DNA from 3 places in the Blautia sp. AM47-4 genome. Region 2 is predicted to be linked to each of the others. Evidence: predicted binding sites of a transcription regulator. Region 2 holds the regulator's gene; each other region holds the start of a gene.

What was found. The regulator Rex, encoded in region 2, represses fermentation and respiration genes when NADH is low (regulators of the CRP and FNR family bind a similar motif). The targets are predictions, from matches to a motif close to ATTGTTAANTANTTAACAAT.
Region 1: a site for Rex is predicted at 1,605-1,624, ahead of pckA (phosphoenolpyruvate carboxykinase (ATP)). Genes of this name have one in related genera too.
Region 3: a site for Rex is predicted at 2,699-2,718, ahead of fucO (lactaldehyde reductase). Genes of this name have one in related genera too.

The regions. Positions count from the first base shown of each region.
Region 1 is NZ_QUHY01000031.1:3,126-8,221, forward strand. Features, by position in the region: gene DW965_RS15770 (AraC family transcriptional regulator) at 1-237, shown strand, start outside; gene DW965_RS22670 (MATE family efflux transporter) at 248-907, opposite strand; gene DW965_RS22675 (MATE family efflux transporter) at 883-1,581, opposite strand; gene pckA (phosphoenolpyruvate carboxykinase (ATP)) at 1,896-3,500, shown strand; gene DW965_RS15790 (AAA family ATPase) at 3,741-5,096, opposite strand, start outside.
Region 2 is NZ_QUHY01000007.1:147,000-152,095, reverse strand. Features, by position in the region: gene DW965_RS20390 (hypothetical protein) at 1-93, opposite strand, end outside; gene DW965_RS06990 (bifunctional ADP-dependent NAD(P)H-hydrate dehydratase/NAD(P)H-hydrate epimerase) at 157-1,665, opposite strand; gene DW965_RS06985 (redox-sensing transcriptional repressor Rex) at 1,755-2,411, opposite strand; gene DW965_RS06980 (ABC-F family ATP-binding cassette domain-containing protein) at 2,566-4,491, shown strand; gene DW965_RS06975 (NADP-dependent isocitrate dehydrogenase) at 4,591-5,096, opposite strand, start outside.
Region 3 is NZ_QUHY01000003.1:80,239-85,334, forward strand. Features, by position in the region: gene DW965_RS02970 (phosphoribosyltransferase) at 1-546, shown strand, start outside; gene codB (cytosine permease) at 613-1,857, shown strand; gene DW965_RS02980 (TetR/AcrR family transcriptional regulator C-terminal domain-containing protein) at 1,994-2,575, shown strand; gene fucO (lactaldehyde reductase) at 2,763-3,911, shown strand; gene tig (trigger factor) at 4,148-5,096, opposite strand, start outside.

The sequences.
Region 1 (5,096 bases), on a different contig from region 2:
GCTTTCTGCCGCTTCTTTAAGTCGATTATGCATATTTCCGCCGTGACGTATGTCAATAACCTGCGGATTGCCGAGAGCTGCCGGCTGCTGCTTTCCACCGAGGAGGCGATCAGCAAGATTGCGAGCGACTGCGGATTCCGAAATATCAGCTATTTTAACCGCGTCTTCCAGGAACGCATGCACCAGACGCCGGGGCAGTTCCGCAGTTTATCCGCAGAAAACCGTACTGCGATATAAGATTCGGAACTTATGCAGGCTTCTGCGATCGGAATGCACGCCGCAGGAAGAAAAGTCCGGTCATATCAGCCAGTGCCCAGCCGATCGGAATGGCGATCCAGATTCCGGCAACGCCAAGCGCCGTGGCGGAGAAAAGGTATGCCAGCGCCACACGCATGCCAAGCGAAATGACGGTCAGAACAACCGACATCTCGGCGCGTTTGACAGCGCGGTAATACCCGTACAGCAGAAACAGCCATCCGATGCCGAGATAGAACGAGCCTTCCAGCCGCAGGTACCGTACGCCGATCGCGATGACCTCCATTTCTGATGCTTTCACGAAAATCTGCATCAGCGGATGCGCGAACAGATTGACAAGCAGAGAAATGACGATGGAAAAAGCAGCGCTCAGTGCAAAAGCATCTTTCGTGCCGCGCCGGATCCGCTCGTGATTTCCGGCCCCGTAATTCTGTGCGGTGAAAGTGGAGTAGGCATTTCCGAAATCCTGCACCGGCAGATAGGCAAAGGTATCAATTTTCACCGCGGCCGCAAATGCCGCCATGACCGCCGGACCGAAGCTGTTGACGAGCCCCTGTACCATCAGAATGCCGAAATTCATGACCGACTGCTGAATGCAGGTCATCGAAGAAAGATTCAGAATCTCTTTTAAAATGGAATGCTGAAACGCCATTCTTTTTTTGACGGCAGCCACATGCGGCAGCGGAGCAGCACATAGAGCAGAATACCGACGGCGGACACATACTGCGCAAGAACCGTAGCGAGCGCCGCGCCTGCGATGCCGAACGGCAGTACAGCGACAAAGAGCAGATCCAGTGCAATGTTCAGCACAGCAGAGACAGCGAGAAAAATCAGCGGCACAGAAGAGTTTCCGAGCGCGCGCAGCATACAGGAAAAGAAATTGTATACGGATGTTGCAATAAGGCCGGCAAAGATAATCAGAAGATACGTCCGCATGCCGGGACGGACTTCATCCGGGACGCGAAGAAACGTAAGGATCGGCTCGATGCCTGCATAAACAGCGAGATTCAGCACGAGCGTAACGGCAAGGATCAGCAGAAACGCGTGGAGAATTGAAAGTTTTAAAGAAGAAAGATCTTTTCGTCCCTGATAAATCGAAAAGAGCGCACCGGCGCCCATCGACAGGCCGAGAAAAATGGAAGTCAGAAACGTCATCAGCGTATAGGAGGAGCCGACGGCGGCGAGCGCATTGCTTCCGAGAACGCGTCCGACGATCAGGGTGTCGGCAATGTTGTAAAACTGCTGCAACAAATTTCCTGCGATCATCGGCAGGGCAAACAGGATAAGAGAGCGGGAGATTTTCCCGCGGGTCAGATCGTAATACATAAAGAAACTTCTTTCCGAACATAATTATTAATATTATAACATAAAAAATCAAAAAATGTCAATTTGCAGGATGAAGTGTACAAAAGTGCAATTGTCAGAAAATTTCGAAAAATCGAAGTTTATAAAATTTTTACAGATTTTGGGACACGTTCTGTAAAAAAACGGAAGATTTTCAGTTGATTTTTTTGGCCTTTTATGTATAATTAGAGTAGAAGAGGCCGGCTGGTCCGGTTTCTTAAAAAGGATACCTTCAAATTTTTGCATTTTGCAGAATGAAGCAGTATTACTATCAAAGGAAAGAGGTTAATTACAAGATGGCACAGATCGATTTAACAAAGTATGGCATCACCGGTACCACAGAAATTGTGTACAACCCTTCTTATGAGCAGTTATTTGAGGAAGAGACAAAACCAGAGCTGGAAGGCTATGAAAAAGGCCGGGAGACAGAGCTTGGTGCAGTTAACGTTATGACCGGTATCTATACAGGCCGTTCACCGAAAGACAAATACATCGTTGTGGACGAGAACTCGAAAGATACTGTATGGTGGACTTCTGATGAGTACAAAAACGATAACCATCCGGCAACCCAGGAAGCATGGGCAGCAGTAAAAGAGATCGCCAAAAAAGAGCTCTCCAACAAAAGACTGTTCGTTGTAGATGCATTCTGCGGCGCAAATAAAGATACCCGTATGGCTATCCGCTTCATCGTTGAGGTAGCTTGGCAGGCACATTTCGTAACTAACATGTTCATCAAACCTACAGCAGAAGAGCTTGAGAACTTCGAGCCGGATTTCGTTGTTTACAACGCATCCAAAGCAAAAGTTGAGAACTACAAAGAGCTGGGTCTGAACTCTGAGACAGCAGTAGTATTCAACATCACAAGCCGTGAGCAGGTTATCGTCAACACATGGTACGGCGGAGAGATGAAGAAAGGTATGTTCTCCATGATGAACTACTATCTGCCGCTGAAGGGCATCGCTTCCATGCACTGCTCTGCAAACACAGACCTGAACGGTGAGAACACCGCAATCTTCTTCGGACTTTCCGGAACAGGAAAAACAACTCTTTCCACAGACCCGAAACGTCTTCTGATCGGTGATGATGAGCACGGCTGGGACGACAACGGAGTATTCAACTTCGAGGGCGGCTGCTATGCAAAAGTCATCAACCTGGACAAAGAGTCTGAGCCGGACATCTACAATGCAATCAGACGTGACGCTCTGCTTGAGAACGTTACCGTTGATGCAGCAGGCAAGATCGACTTCAATGATAAGAGCGTAACCGAGAATACTCGTGTATCTTATCCGATCAACCACATTGAGAACATCGTTCGCCCGATTTCTTCTGCACCGGCAGCTAAGAATGTTATATTCCTGTCCGCAGATGCATTCGGCGTACTTCCGCCAGTATCTGTTCTGACACCAGAGCAGACTCAGTACTACTTCCTGTCCGGATTTACTGCAAAACTTGCAGGAACCGAGCGCGGAATTACCGAGCCGACTCCTACCTTCTCTGCATGCTTCGGCCAGGCATTCCTGGAACTGCACCCAACCAAATATGCAGAAGAGCTTGTTAAGAAAATGGAGAAGAGCGGAGCAAAAGCATACCTGGTTAACACAGGCTGGAACGGAACCGGAAAACGTATCTCCATCCGTGATACCCGTGGAATCATCGATGCAATCTTAAGCGGTGCTATCAACGAAGCTCCGACGAAGACTATTCCGTACTTCAACTTCGAAGTTCCGACTGAACTTCCGGGCGTTGATCCGGCTATCCTGGATCCTCGCGATACCTATGCTGATGCTTCCGAGTGGGAGACCAAAGCACTGGATCTGGCTGAAAGATTCATCAAGAACTTTGCAAAATACGAAGGAAACGCTGCTGGTAAAGCACTTGTTTCCGCTGGCCCGCAGAAATAAATTTTCTGAATTGACCGAAAGGAAGCCCCTGACATGAAAGTGTCAGGGGCTTCCTTTTATGAAAATATCTGGAGAAATAAAATAGTTCCCGGCCCGAAAGTACAGACTGATGGGACAGGAAACTATTTTACAGCACACTCTAAAATAATGCAAAAAATTTCAGCACCACAGAGCGTGAATTGTTGCGTCACTGGTTTTCGCCGTACCCTGATACGCCTTCAAAATAGAAAATAAGGCAGATCAGCAGGACAAGAGCAGTTCACGTACCATTTCTGCATCAAAGGTAACAGAGGAAACATGGTTGACTTCTATCTGATATAGTGCATTTGCTGCGATATGCTCAGCAGCCTGCTCAAGGTCACGGATACCGCTTGTATTTTCGTGGCAGGAGATTACGGCATCGAGTCCTTCCGGTGTCAGAATGCATTCATTTTCTTTCATGCCAATGCGTTTTAACACTTTTGGAAGTGCATAGCGGGAGAAAATGATTTTCTTTTCTTCCGGTGTGTAATCCGGAATTTCGATCACAGCGAAGCGGGACATCAGCGGAGCACTGATCTGGTCTCTGTCATTTGCGGTTGCGATCGGGTATACACCGACGGTCGGGATCATACATTCGATGTAATTGTCGGTGAAACCAAGATTGTCAAGAAGGGTCAGCAGAACGTCTGCCGGGTTTCCATTACCCTTGCCGGAGGCAGCCTTGTCGAGTTCGTTGATGATAAAGACGAGGTTGGATTCGCCGGCCATGGAAAAAGCATCCATGATGATTCCCGGTTTTGCGTTTGCGTAAATGCGGGAGCTTCCGGTCAGCTGTTCCGGGTCATTGATTGAACTCATATCGAGTGTTGTCCACGGCAGTTTTAAGATACGCGCAACGGCATAAGCAATCTGTGATTTTCCAGTTCCGGCAGGACCGATCAACAACAGACCATAGGCCGGCAGCGTATGAGTCCTGTTAATCTGAATGATAGTTTCGATAATTCTCTGCTTCACGCGTTCCATGCCGTACAGTTCTTCATCAAGGATCCGGCGTGCTTCTACCGGATCAATGGCTTCAAAATAATTGCTTTTCCACTGGATATTCATCATCATGGAAAGAGCGCGCTGTGCGTGACGCCGCTCCTCCGGAGAAACCTCGTGGGATCGGGCAACAGCGAGATTTCGACGCGCCCAAAGGCGGATATTATCCGGCAGCGTTCTTCCGGCACAGTTCATAAAATCAGTAATGGATTGGATGCTGGTGAGTTTCATGCTGTCACCGGTTTCTTCCTGGTCTTCATCTTCGATTTCTTCCTCCGGTGCATTGCTGGCGAGGAGACGTTCAATCATAAACTGTAAAAATCCATCCTCAGCCGAAAGCTTTGCGCCGCCACCGAAAGCGATCTCGCGGATTTTGTAAACTGCATAACCGTCGGATGTTTGTGTACCGGAAAGGCGGACATTGATATGGTTTTCACCGAGCCATTTTAAAAGGCTGACAAAACGGGCATCGATCTGAAGAATGTCGGCAATGAAGGATTCTTCTTCATCTTTAAATTCAAACGAGGTCCGTTTGGATGGGTTTGTGAAAATACCGCAGGGATGATGCGGGAA
Region 2 (5,096 bases):
CCATACGATAACGATCCGGCGTTTTACGCCTTTTAAAATCGTTTCCATGTATTTAATATTGCCTGTTTTTCCGGAGGTATTCACAAATTTCATCCGGCGCTTCAAAAAAGTCCGCCCGGAGTTTTTTTGGGAACCCGTGATTCTGATCTGCTTTGCTCAGATTGACTGCAATCCTCTGATAATCTCGGATGCTGTTACATAGGAAGCACTGCTTTTTTCTTCCGCAGCCTCTCCCGCCTTTCCATGCGCATATGCCGCCAGTGCCGCTGTTTTGGCAAGGCTGATTTTTTTCTCGTTTTTTTCACACTGACGTTTTGCTGCAAAGGCGCCTGTGATTCCCGCGAGCACATCGCCGCTTCCCGCCGTCGCAAGCGCACTGCTTCCGCTTGTGTTTATGTAATACTGCTCACGCCCTTCCTCTGCTGTCACGGTTACGGAATCCTTTCGTACACAGCAGGCCTGGTATTTTTCGGCTGCCCTTCCGGCGCTTCCTGCCGGGTCACGCTGGCATTCTGCAATGGTCATGTGCAGCAGCCGTGCAAGCTCTCCTACATGAGGCGTTAAAATTTTTTCTGCCCGGCAGCCCGAAAGAATCTCTGCATCTTCTGCAATCAGGTTCAGCGCATCTGCATCCAGAACAAGAGGAACTTCTGTGTGCTGCACCGTAAAAACGAGCAGTTCTTTTGCCGTCCGGCTTTTGGAAAGTCCCGGTCCCGCAACAACAGCGTCCGCCCAGGCGAGATCCTGCAGCAGGGCTTCTTCCGGAAGCGGCTCATCCTCCTTCCAGAAATCCGCCATTGCTTCCGGCAGGGCACAGAAAAGCGGCGTACGGTTTCTTTCCTCTGTCACAACCTTTACCATGCCGGCACCGGATGCAAGGACTGCCCTGGCACACAAAACAGCGGCTCCGCACATGGCACCGGAACCGGCAAGTACCAGCACCTTTCCGAAGGTTCCCTTATTTCCCATCGGCGTGCGGGTAAGAAACCGGTCCAGATCTTCTTTTTCCACTGAACCGTACCAGGGCGTCTCCTCTTCTCCTGCATCAAAGCCGATTCCGATATCACGGACCAGGACCTCTCCGGCATATCGTTTTCCGGGATCAAAGAGAAGCCCTGGCTTTGCACAGGCAAATGTCACCGTGGCTCTGGCTTTCACCGCCGCATCAAGGACCTCTCCGGTATCCGTGTGGATCCCCGAAGGGATGTCCACGGCAAGAACAGGAACACCGCTTGCGCAGATTGCTTCCACTGCCCTCCGGTACTCCCCTGCCAGCGGACGGGATACGCCAATTCCAAAGATGGCATCTATGATAACAGTATATTCCCGGAAATCCGGATTCTTAACCTCACGGACCCCATAATTTTCCGCAATTTTCTTCTGTGCTCTCATGCCTTCACTGTATTTTTCCGGATTTCCAAGACAGAACAGTTCCGCATCCACCCCTTTCGTCTTTAAAATCCGTGCAATTGCCGCACCGTCCCCTCCATTATTTCCGGGACCGCACACAGCAAGGACTTTTCCTGTATCCCATGTTCCATTTTGAAGCTCCTCCACGCAGGACAGCGCTGCGCGCTCCATCAGTACCAGGGACGGTACCCCCATGGTTTCGATCGTATTGCGGTCTGCCTGCTTCATCTGTGCTGCTGTAAGAATCCGTTTCATCGCTTTTCCTCCTTTTCCTTCCTTATCCGGAAAGTGAACAGAAAAAGTCTCCGGTTTCCCGAAGACTCTCCTGCTTTTGTTTTGGTTTCTTAATTGTTCTTTGGATGCTCCGCCTCATATCTGGTCAGATTGTAGGAGAGACGCATCAGACTTTCGGAAAGATGGACGTTCTCGACGATCACATCTTTCGGAAGTTTTAAGTTTAGATCGGTATGTGCAAAATTCCAGATTGCTTTTACACCGTTGTCCACGAGAATCTCTGCCATCTCTACCGCTTTTGCTTTTGGCAGTGTCAAAGCCGCAATCTCTACATGGTGTTCCTTGATAAATTCCGGAAGCTCGTCCGCCATGCGGATTTCAATTCCGCGCACGGAGATTCCTTTTAATACCGGGTTGACGTCAAAAATACCGACCGTTTTGAATCCGCTTCTTTCAAAGGCCGCATAATTGGCAAGCGCCTGTCCCAGATTTCCGGCTCCGACAAAAATCATATTGTGGACTCTGTCCAGACCTAAGATTTTTCCAATCTCGCTGTACAGATACCGCACGTTATAACCATACCCCTGCTGGCCAAAGCCGCCGAAATTATTTAAGTCCTGGCGAATCTGGGAAGCTGTCACTTTCATCCGCTCGCTCAGCTCACCGGAAGAGATCCGTTCTACTCCGTCCTCCAGCAATTCGCCCAGGTAACGATAATATCTAGGAAGTCTTTTGATAACTGCCCGCGAAATTCCTTTTTCTTCCAAGATAAATTCCTCCTTATTTACACCTGCATATATTCATATTATATATGGTTGATAGAAAATTGTCAAAGATTTCTTGAAATTTTGTGTATTACTCTCTATAATAAGGATGGTGTGTTATGTCAAAATACAGAAATATGTTATCTGGAGGAACCACATGATTCTTGCATGTCAGAATATCTCGAAAGCATTCGGGACAACGGAAATTATCAAAAATGCATCTTTTCATATAGAAGAACGCGAAAAAGCCGCACTGGTCGGCATCAACGGTGCTGGAAAATCGACGCTGTTAAAAATCATCATCGGCGAAATGAGGGCCGATGAGGGAGAGGTCATCCTCTCCAAAGGAAAGACGATGGGCTATCTCGCCCAGCATCAGGATCTGACCGGACACCTTTCCATTTACCAGGAAGTGCTGACCGCGAAACAGAATCTGATCGATATGGAGGAACGCCTCCGTCAGATGGAAAGTGATATGAATACAAAATCCGGTGCAGAGCTGGATGAACTTCTTTCCACCTACACCCGCCTCTCCCATACCTTTGAACTGGAAAACGGATACGCGTACCGCAGTGAAGTCGTCGGTGTTTTAAAAGGTCTTGGCTTTTCCGAGAGCGATTTTGAAAAACAGGTGGACTCCCTCTCCGGCGGTCAGAAGACCCGCGTGGCACTTGGTAAACTGCTGCTTACCAAACCGGACATCATTCTGCTCGACGAGCCGACCAACCACCTCGATATGGACTCGATCTCCTGGCTCGAAACGTATCTTTTAAATTACAGCGGAGCCGTCCTGATCGTCTCCCATGACCGTTACTTTCTCGACCGCGTTGTCACAAAAGTCGTTGAAGTGGACAATAAAAAAGTAACAACTTTTGAGGGAAACTATACCGCCTACAGTCAGAAAAAAGCAATGCTCCGTGAAGCCGCTTACCATGCCTGGGTCAACCAGCAGCAGGAAATCCACCATCAGGAAGAAGTCATTGCAAAGCTGAAATCTTTCAACCGCGAGAAATCCATCAAACGCGCCGAGAGCCGTGAAAAAATGCTGGACAAAATGGATGTGCTGGAAAAGCCGACCGAAGTACGCTCCGATATGCGGATCCGTCTGGAACCGCGCATCACAAGCGGAAACGATGTGCTGACCGTCGAGCACCTCTCCAAAGCCTTCCCGGGACAGACGCTTTTCCAGGATCTGAATTTCGAAATCAAGCGCGGCGAGCGCGTGGCAATCATCGGAAACAACGGAACGGGAAAAACGACGATCTTAAAGATCTTAAACGAAGTCATCCGCCCGGATGCCGGCTCTTTTACACTTGGAAGCCGTGTACAGATCGGTTACTACGATCAGGAGCATCAGGTGCTCCACATGGAAAAGACCATTTTCCAGGAGATTTCCGACGCGTATCCATATCTGACAAACACCGAAATCCGAAATGTGCTGGCCGCCTTCCTGTTTACAAACGACGATGTCTTCCAACCGATTCATACCTTGAGCGGCGGTGAGCGCGGACGAATTTCCCTTGCCAAGCTGATGCTCTCGAACGCCAACTTCCTGATCCTCGACGAGCCGACCAACCACCTCGATATCGTCTCTAAAGAGATTCTGGAAAATGCACTGAAGGACTACACCGGAACGGTGCTATATGTCTCCCACGATCGTTATTTTATTAACCAGACCGCAACCCGGATTCTGGAGCTGACGGGACAGACACTCGTCAACTATATCGGAAATTACGATTACTATCTGGAGAAAAAAGAAGAGCTGACCCGCATCTATGCTCCTGCTGCCGATGCCGCCGCTCCGGAAGAAACAGCGGCTCCTTCCGAAGCCTCCTCCACAAAGCTGGACTGGAAAGCGCAGAAAGAAGAACAGGCACGTCTCCGCAAGAAAGAAAACGAGCTGAAAAAGACGGAGAAACGAATTGAAGAGCTTGAGACACGCGATTCGGAAATTGATGAGGAAATGTCGAAACCGGAAGTCGCAACGAATGTGGCAGAGTGTGTGAAATTAAGCAAAGAGAAAGCAGAGATTGCCGCGGAACTCGAAGAGCTGTATGAAAAATGGGAAGAGCTTGCCGAATAGACCTGGTTTTCCCCGGAAAAATTCAAAACAGAAAAAGCCGGTCCGGCGCATCCCTTTTTGCGGGAATGCCGGATCGGCTTTCTTTTTTGCTTCGTTTAATTATTTCTCCAGCTCCTCGCGGATGGCCAGGATGAAATCACGGCTGTTTAATACGGTCGGATTTTCCATGGTGGTGATCAGCGCAAGGTCTTTTGTCATTTTTCCACTCTCGATCGTTGCGATCGTTGCTTTTTCCAGACGGTCTGCAAATGCGGAAAGTTCTGCGTTTCCATCCATTTCCCCGCGTTTTCTGAGTGCGCCGGTCCATGCAAAAATGGTGGCCACGGAGTTGGTGGATGTCTCCTCACCTTTTAAGTGACGGTAATAGTGGCGCTGTACGGTTCCGTGCGCAGCCTCGTACTCGTAATATCCGTGCGGGGATACGAGAACAGAAGTCATCATCGCAAGGGAACCGAAGGCGGAGGATACCATGTCGCTCATGACATCGCCGTCGTAGTTCTTGCAGGCCCAGATAAAGCCGCCCTCTGCTTTCATGATGCGGGCAACGGCGTCGTCGATCAGAGTGTAGAAGTAGGTAATGCCTGCTTCTGCAAATTTCTCTTTGT
Region 3 (5,096 bases), on a different contig from region 2:
ATCAAAATTCTGGAACGTCTCACAAAAGAAATCCGCGAGTTCTGGCCGGAGTTTGAAGGCTTTATCACCGTATATTACGAAGGAATCTTCAGCACCTATCAGGACAGGGGCGTATCTGGAATCAATCTGCCGGATGTCGATTTCTACTGGAAAGACGGTATCATTGCACCGGAGTTCCGAAGAGAAACGCTTTCCATGCGCGATCCTCTGTTTGAAAAATGCATCATCTACGATGGCGGTGCAAGACGCTATGAAATCCATGAGCATGTCGAGGAGGTTCTCGATTTCTGGAATAAAATGCTGGAGAAGGCCGACCGGATCGACTTCACCAGACTGCTCGAGGAGAAGCTCGGCTGCCCGCTTGGCGCATCCTACGAAGAGTGGATTCACATCAATCACTATGAAGAAATCGATGAACGTGTGACCAAATGGCTGTACCGCCAGGAAAAAGGCTATATTGCAAGCCTTGGCGATGCTACCCTGAAAGAAATTGCGGCTGAACGAATTGAAGAGTTTACCGCAGCACTTCGCAAATACATGCTGTAACAAAAAACCATTTCTTACGGTTCGCTGAATTTCGGCGAACCGTAATCACAGTTTTCAGGAGATATTATGGAAAAAGAAAAGAAAGTAAAAGATGTTGACTTCGCGGACAGCGCGGTTCCGTCTTCTGCCCGGAAAAATGTAGTAACCATGTTTATGATCATGCTTGGCTTCACCTTCTTCTCGGCAAGCATGTGGGTCGGCCAGCAGCTCGCTGACGGCCTCGATTTCTGGGGCTTTTTGGGATCACTGATCCTTGGTGGAATCATTCTTGGTATTTATACCGGTCTGCTCGGCTACGTCGGTGCAAAAACCGGTCTGTCACTTGATCTTTTGTCCCAGAGAGCCTTTGGCGAAAAAGGTTCCTATCTGCCGTCAGCCATGACCAGCTTTACGCAGATCGGATGGTTTGGTGTCGGTCTTGCCATGTTTGCAATTCCGGTTTCCAAGGAGCTGCTCGGCGGAAGCACTGCGGCACAGTGGGGACTTGTTCTTCTTGCCGGCGTCTGCATGACCGCCTCTGCCTATTTTGGTATTGAATCTCTGACCATCGTCAGCTATATCGCTGTACCAAGTGTTGCCATTCTCGGAACGATCGCCATGGTCATGGCCGTAATGAGAGGCGACGGAACGATCATCGATCAGTTTGCCAAATCCAGCGGATCTCTGACTATCATCGGCGGTGCCGGTCTTGTCATCGGCTCCTTCGTTTCCGGCGGAACCGCAACCCCGAACTTCGCACGTTTTGCAAAGGACGGAAAAGCGGGTGCCATCACCACGGTTGTGGCCTTCTTCATCGGAAACTCCCTGATGTTCTTCTTCGGTGCCGTTTCCTCGATCTTTGTCGGCGGAAACGATATCTTCGAGGTTATGGTCCGCCTGAACCTGTTCTACCTGGCTGTTCTCGTTCTCGGTCTTAATATCTGGACTACAAATGACAACGCTCTGTACACCGCAGGTCTTGGTCTTGCCAACATCTTCCATCAGAGGAAAAAACCGATGGTTCTCCTTTCCGGTATCATCGGAACGGTTGCCTCCGTATGGCTGTACTACAACTTCTGCGGCTGGCTCAACATTCTGAACTGTACCCTGCCGCCGGTCGGCATGATTCTGGTGCTCGCCTACTTCATGAACAAAGAGGACTTTGAAACCGATCAGCCGAAACTTAAAACCGTAGACTGGTTTGCGGTTGCCGGTGTCATTCTCGGTGCCATTGTTGCGAACCTCTTACACTGGGGCATCGCTTCCATCAACGGCATGGTTGTTGCCGCTGTATGCTACTGTGTCGGACAGGCCGTAAACAAAAGAAAATAAGCAAAATCGTCCTGAATATGTTCCTGTATCTTATCTCCGGAACATGTTCAGGGCTTTTTATTTTTTCGGATTCGCGTTATAATATATGCATAACTCTGCATAGTTACAATTTTCGAAACGAAAGGAAACTGCCCGGATGATCCATTCCACCGTATCTGCTCCCAAAGGAGAAAAAACAAAATACCGTCTTGCCGAATCCATGAAGGAGTGCATGAAAACAACACCCGTTGAAGAGATCACCGTGCGCCAGATCTGTGAAATCTGTGGTGTTACCCGCCAGACCTTCTACCGCAATTTTCTCGACAAATACGATCTGATCAACTGGTACTTTGATAAATTACTGACAAAATCCTTCGAACATATGGGCCGCGGAACGACCGTTTTTGACAGTCTGGAAAAGAAATTTACCTATATTCAGAAAGAAAAAGCTTTTTTCGCCGCTGCCTTCCGCTACGACAAACAGAATTCTCTGCGTGAACACGATTTCGATCTGATTCTCGCGTTCTACGAAAATCTGATTCACGAAAAAAGCGGCAGTCCGGTTTCACCGGAAATACATTTTCTTCTCGAAATGTACTGTCAGGGTTCCATCACCATGACCGTAAAATGGGTGCTTACCGGCATGGATCTGACACCTTCCGAGTTTGCCGCTCTTCTCGTCCGGGCAATGCCGGAGGACTTAAAAAAACTGTTCCGGAATCTGCAGCTGCTCTCTTAGAATTTCCCGCAAACAGCTCTTGTTATTTTTCACAAATTTTGTTCTGTTGTTTTTGTCACAATGGCGATTTTTTTTAAAGTGTTACACTTCGCTTCTTCTGTCACTTTCTTTTTCCCTTCCGGATTTGTTAATATAATAACAAGTTCAGTAAAACCATTTATTCATTTTAGAAGGGAGTTTTTCAAACATGGCAAATCGTATTAATTTAAATGCAACCTCTTATCACGGAGCAGGCGCTATTGCCGAGATCGCAAATGAAGCAAAGGCACACGGCTTCAAAAAAGCATTCGTATGCTCTGACCCGGATCTGATTAAATTCAACGTTACTTCCAAAGTAACCGATATTCTGACCGCAAACGGACTCGACTATGAGCTTTACAGCGATATCAAGCCAAACCCGACCATCGAAAACGTAAAACACGGCGTAGAAGCTTTCAAGGCATCCGGCGCTGACTATCTGATCGCCATCGGCGGCGGCTCTTCTATGGATACCTCCAAAGCCATCGGTATCATCATCGCAAACCCGGAGTTTGAGGATGTCAGAAGCCTTGAGGGCACCGCACCGACCAAAAATCCGTGCGTACCGATCATCGCCGTTCCGACTACAGCCGGTACTGCTGCAGAGGTTACCATCAACTACGTTATCACCGATGTAGAGAGAAAACGTAAATTCGTATGCGTTGACCCGCACGATATGCCGATCATCGCAGTTGTTGACCCGGATATGATGTCCTCCATGCCAAAAGGACTGACCGCTTCTACCGGTATGGACGCTCTGACCCACGCAATCGAGGGTTACACCACAAAAGCTGCATGGGAAATGACTGACATGTTCCATCTCAAAGCCATCGAACTCATCTCCAAATCTCTGCGCGGTGCTGTCGCAAACACCAAAGAGGGACGCGAAGGAATGGCTCTTGGCCAGTACATCGCAGGTATGGGCTTCTCCAACGTAGGTCTTGGAATCGCTCACTCCATGGCACACACCCTTGGTGCTGTTTATGATACCCCACACGGTGTTGCATGTGCCATGATGCTTCCGATCGTTATGGAATACAACCAGGAGTGCACCGGTGAGAAATACCGCGAAATCGCACGTGCCATGGGCGTTACAGGTGTAGACGAAATGTCTCAGGAAGAGTATAGAAAAGCAGCGATTGATGCTGTTAAGAAGCTGTCCGCAGACGTTGGAATCCCATCTGTTCTCGAGGCAGTCAAAGAAGAAGATCTGCAGTTCCTTGCAGATTCCGCACACGCAGATGCCTGCGCACCGGGCAACCCGAAGGATGCAAGCGTAGAAGATCTGAAGGATCTGTTCCGCAAAATCATGGCGTAACGAACACAATTCGTTTCCCACATGCGAAGCGGATATTCGCAATCCGCTTCGCTACTTGCTCATAACTGAATAACTGCTCCGCAGTTTATCAGAAGGAGCTTGCACTCCTCCTGATACAAGCAAGTCCCCCCCCACTGCTTATTGCTTTTCGCAATGGAAGCAGGGGACTTACTTGATTCGGTTAAATCACCCCGGAAAACAGAAATTTTTATCCTGTTTCGGGGTGATTTCTCTTTTTATTCTACTGTATTTCCGTCTGCATCCACAGTCACAGTATTGACCGTTGCATTATCGAGAACCATATTGATCATGCGCTCCATCATGATATTGCGCACTACCGTATCTTCCCCGTAATAGTCATTGGCTGCTTTCAGGAAATCTTCCTGCGACATATTGGCATTGGCTGCCTCGTCGTTTAAGATCTGCTGGTAATCCTGGTCATCTGTAGTCCAGCCTTCTGCCTCTTTTACAGCATCCAGAAGAAGGGCACTTTTTGCCATCGTTCCTGCATACGTTGCTTTCTCCTGATTGTAGGTTGCTCTGTCCGCATACTGCTCCAGATAGTCGTCCAGGGAAATGCCGTAATTCTGAAGATAAGTGGTATACCGTTTATCGTAATCCTCTTCGCCAAGGGTGATATAGGATTTCGGAATTTTGTGAAACGTACAGCCGTCTGCCATCTGCTGCATCGCGTCATTCTGCAAATTATTTTCCGCTGTCGTCTCATTTGCAGCCTCCAGCTCTGCGCGTTTTCCGGCACGGTATTCCTCCACAGTACTGTAATCTGTATTTTTTGCTACCCATGCATCATCGAGCTCCCATCCGTCAATGTTTTCTGCCGGGCGGGTAAACGCATTTACCGTAACGGTAAACACAACATCTTTTCCTGCCAGATCGGTACTCTGATAGCTGTCAGGGAATTTCAGGTTCAGATCCTTTGTCTCCCCTGTTTTCATTCCAATGACACCATCCTCAAATCCATCGATGAAGGTACCGGATCCGATCACCAGATTGTAGGAATCGCTGCTTCCGCCGTCAAACTCCTTGCCATCAACTTTGCCAACATAGGCAATATCGGCGGTGTCGCCTTTTTGTACGGTGGCATCCGGATCGTCCATGGTGACAGCTGTCTCTGCCATAATGGCCGTCTGTACGTCATCATCCGTTACCTGCTCTACTTTCTTT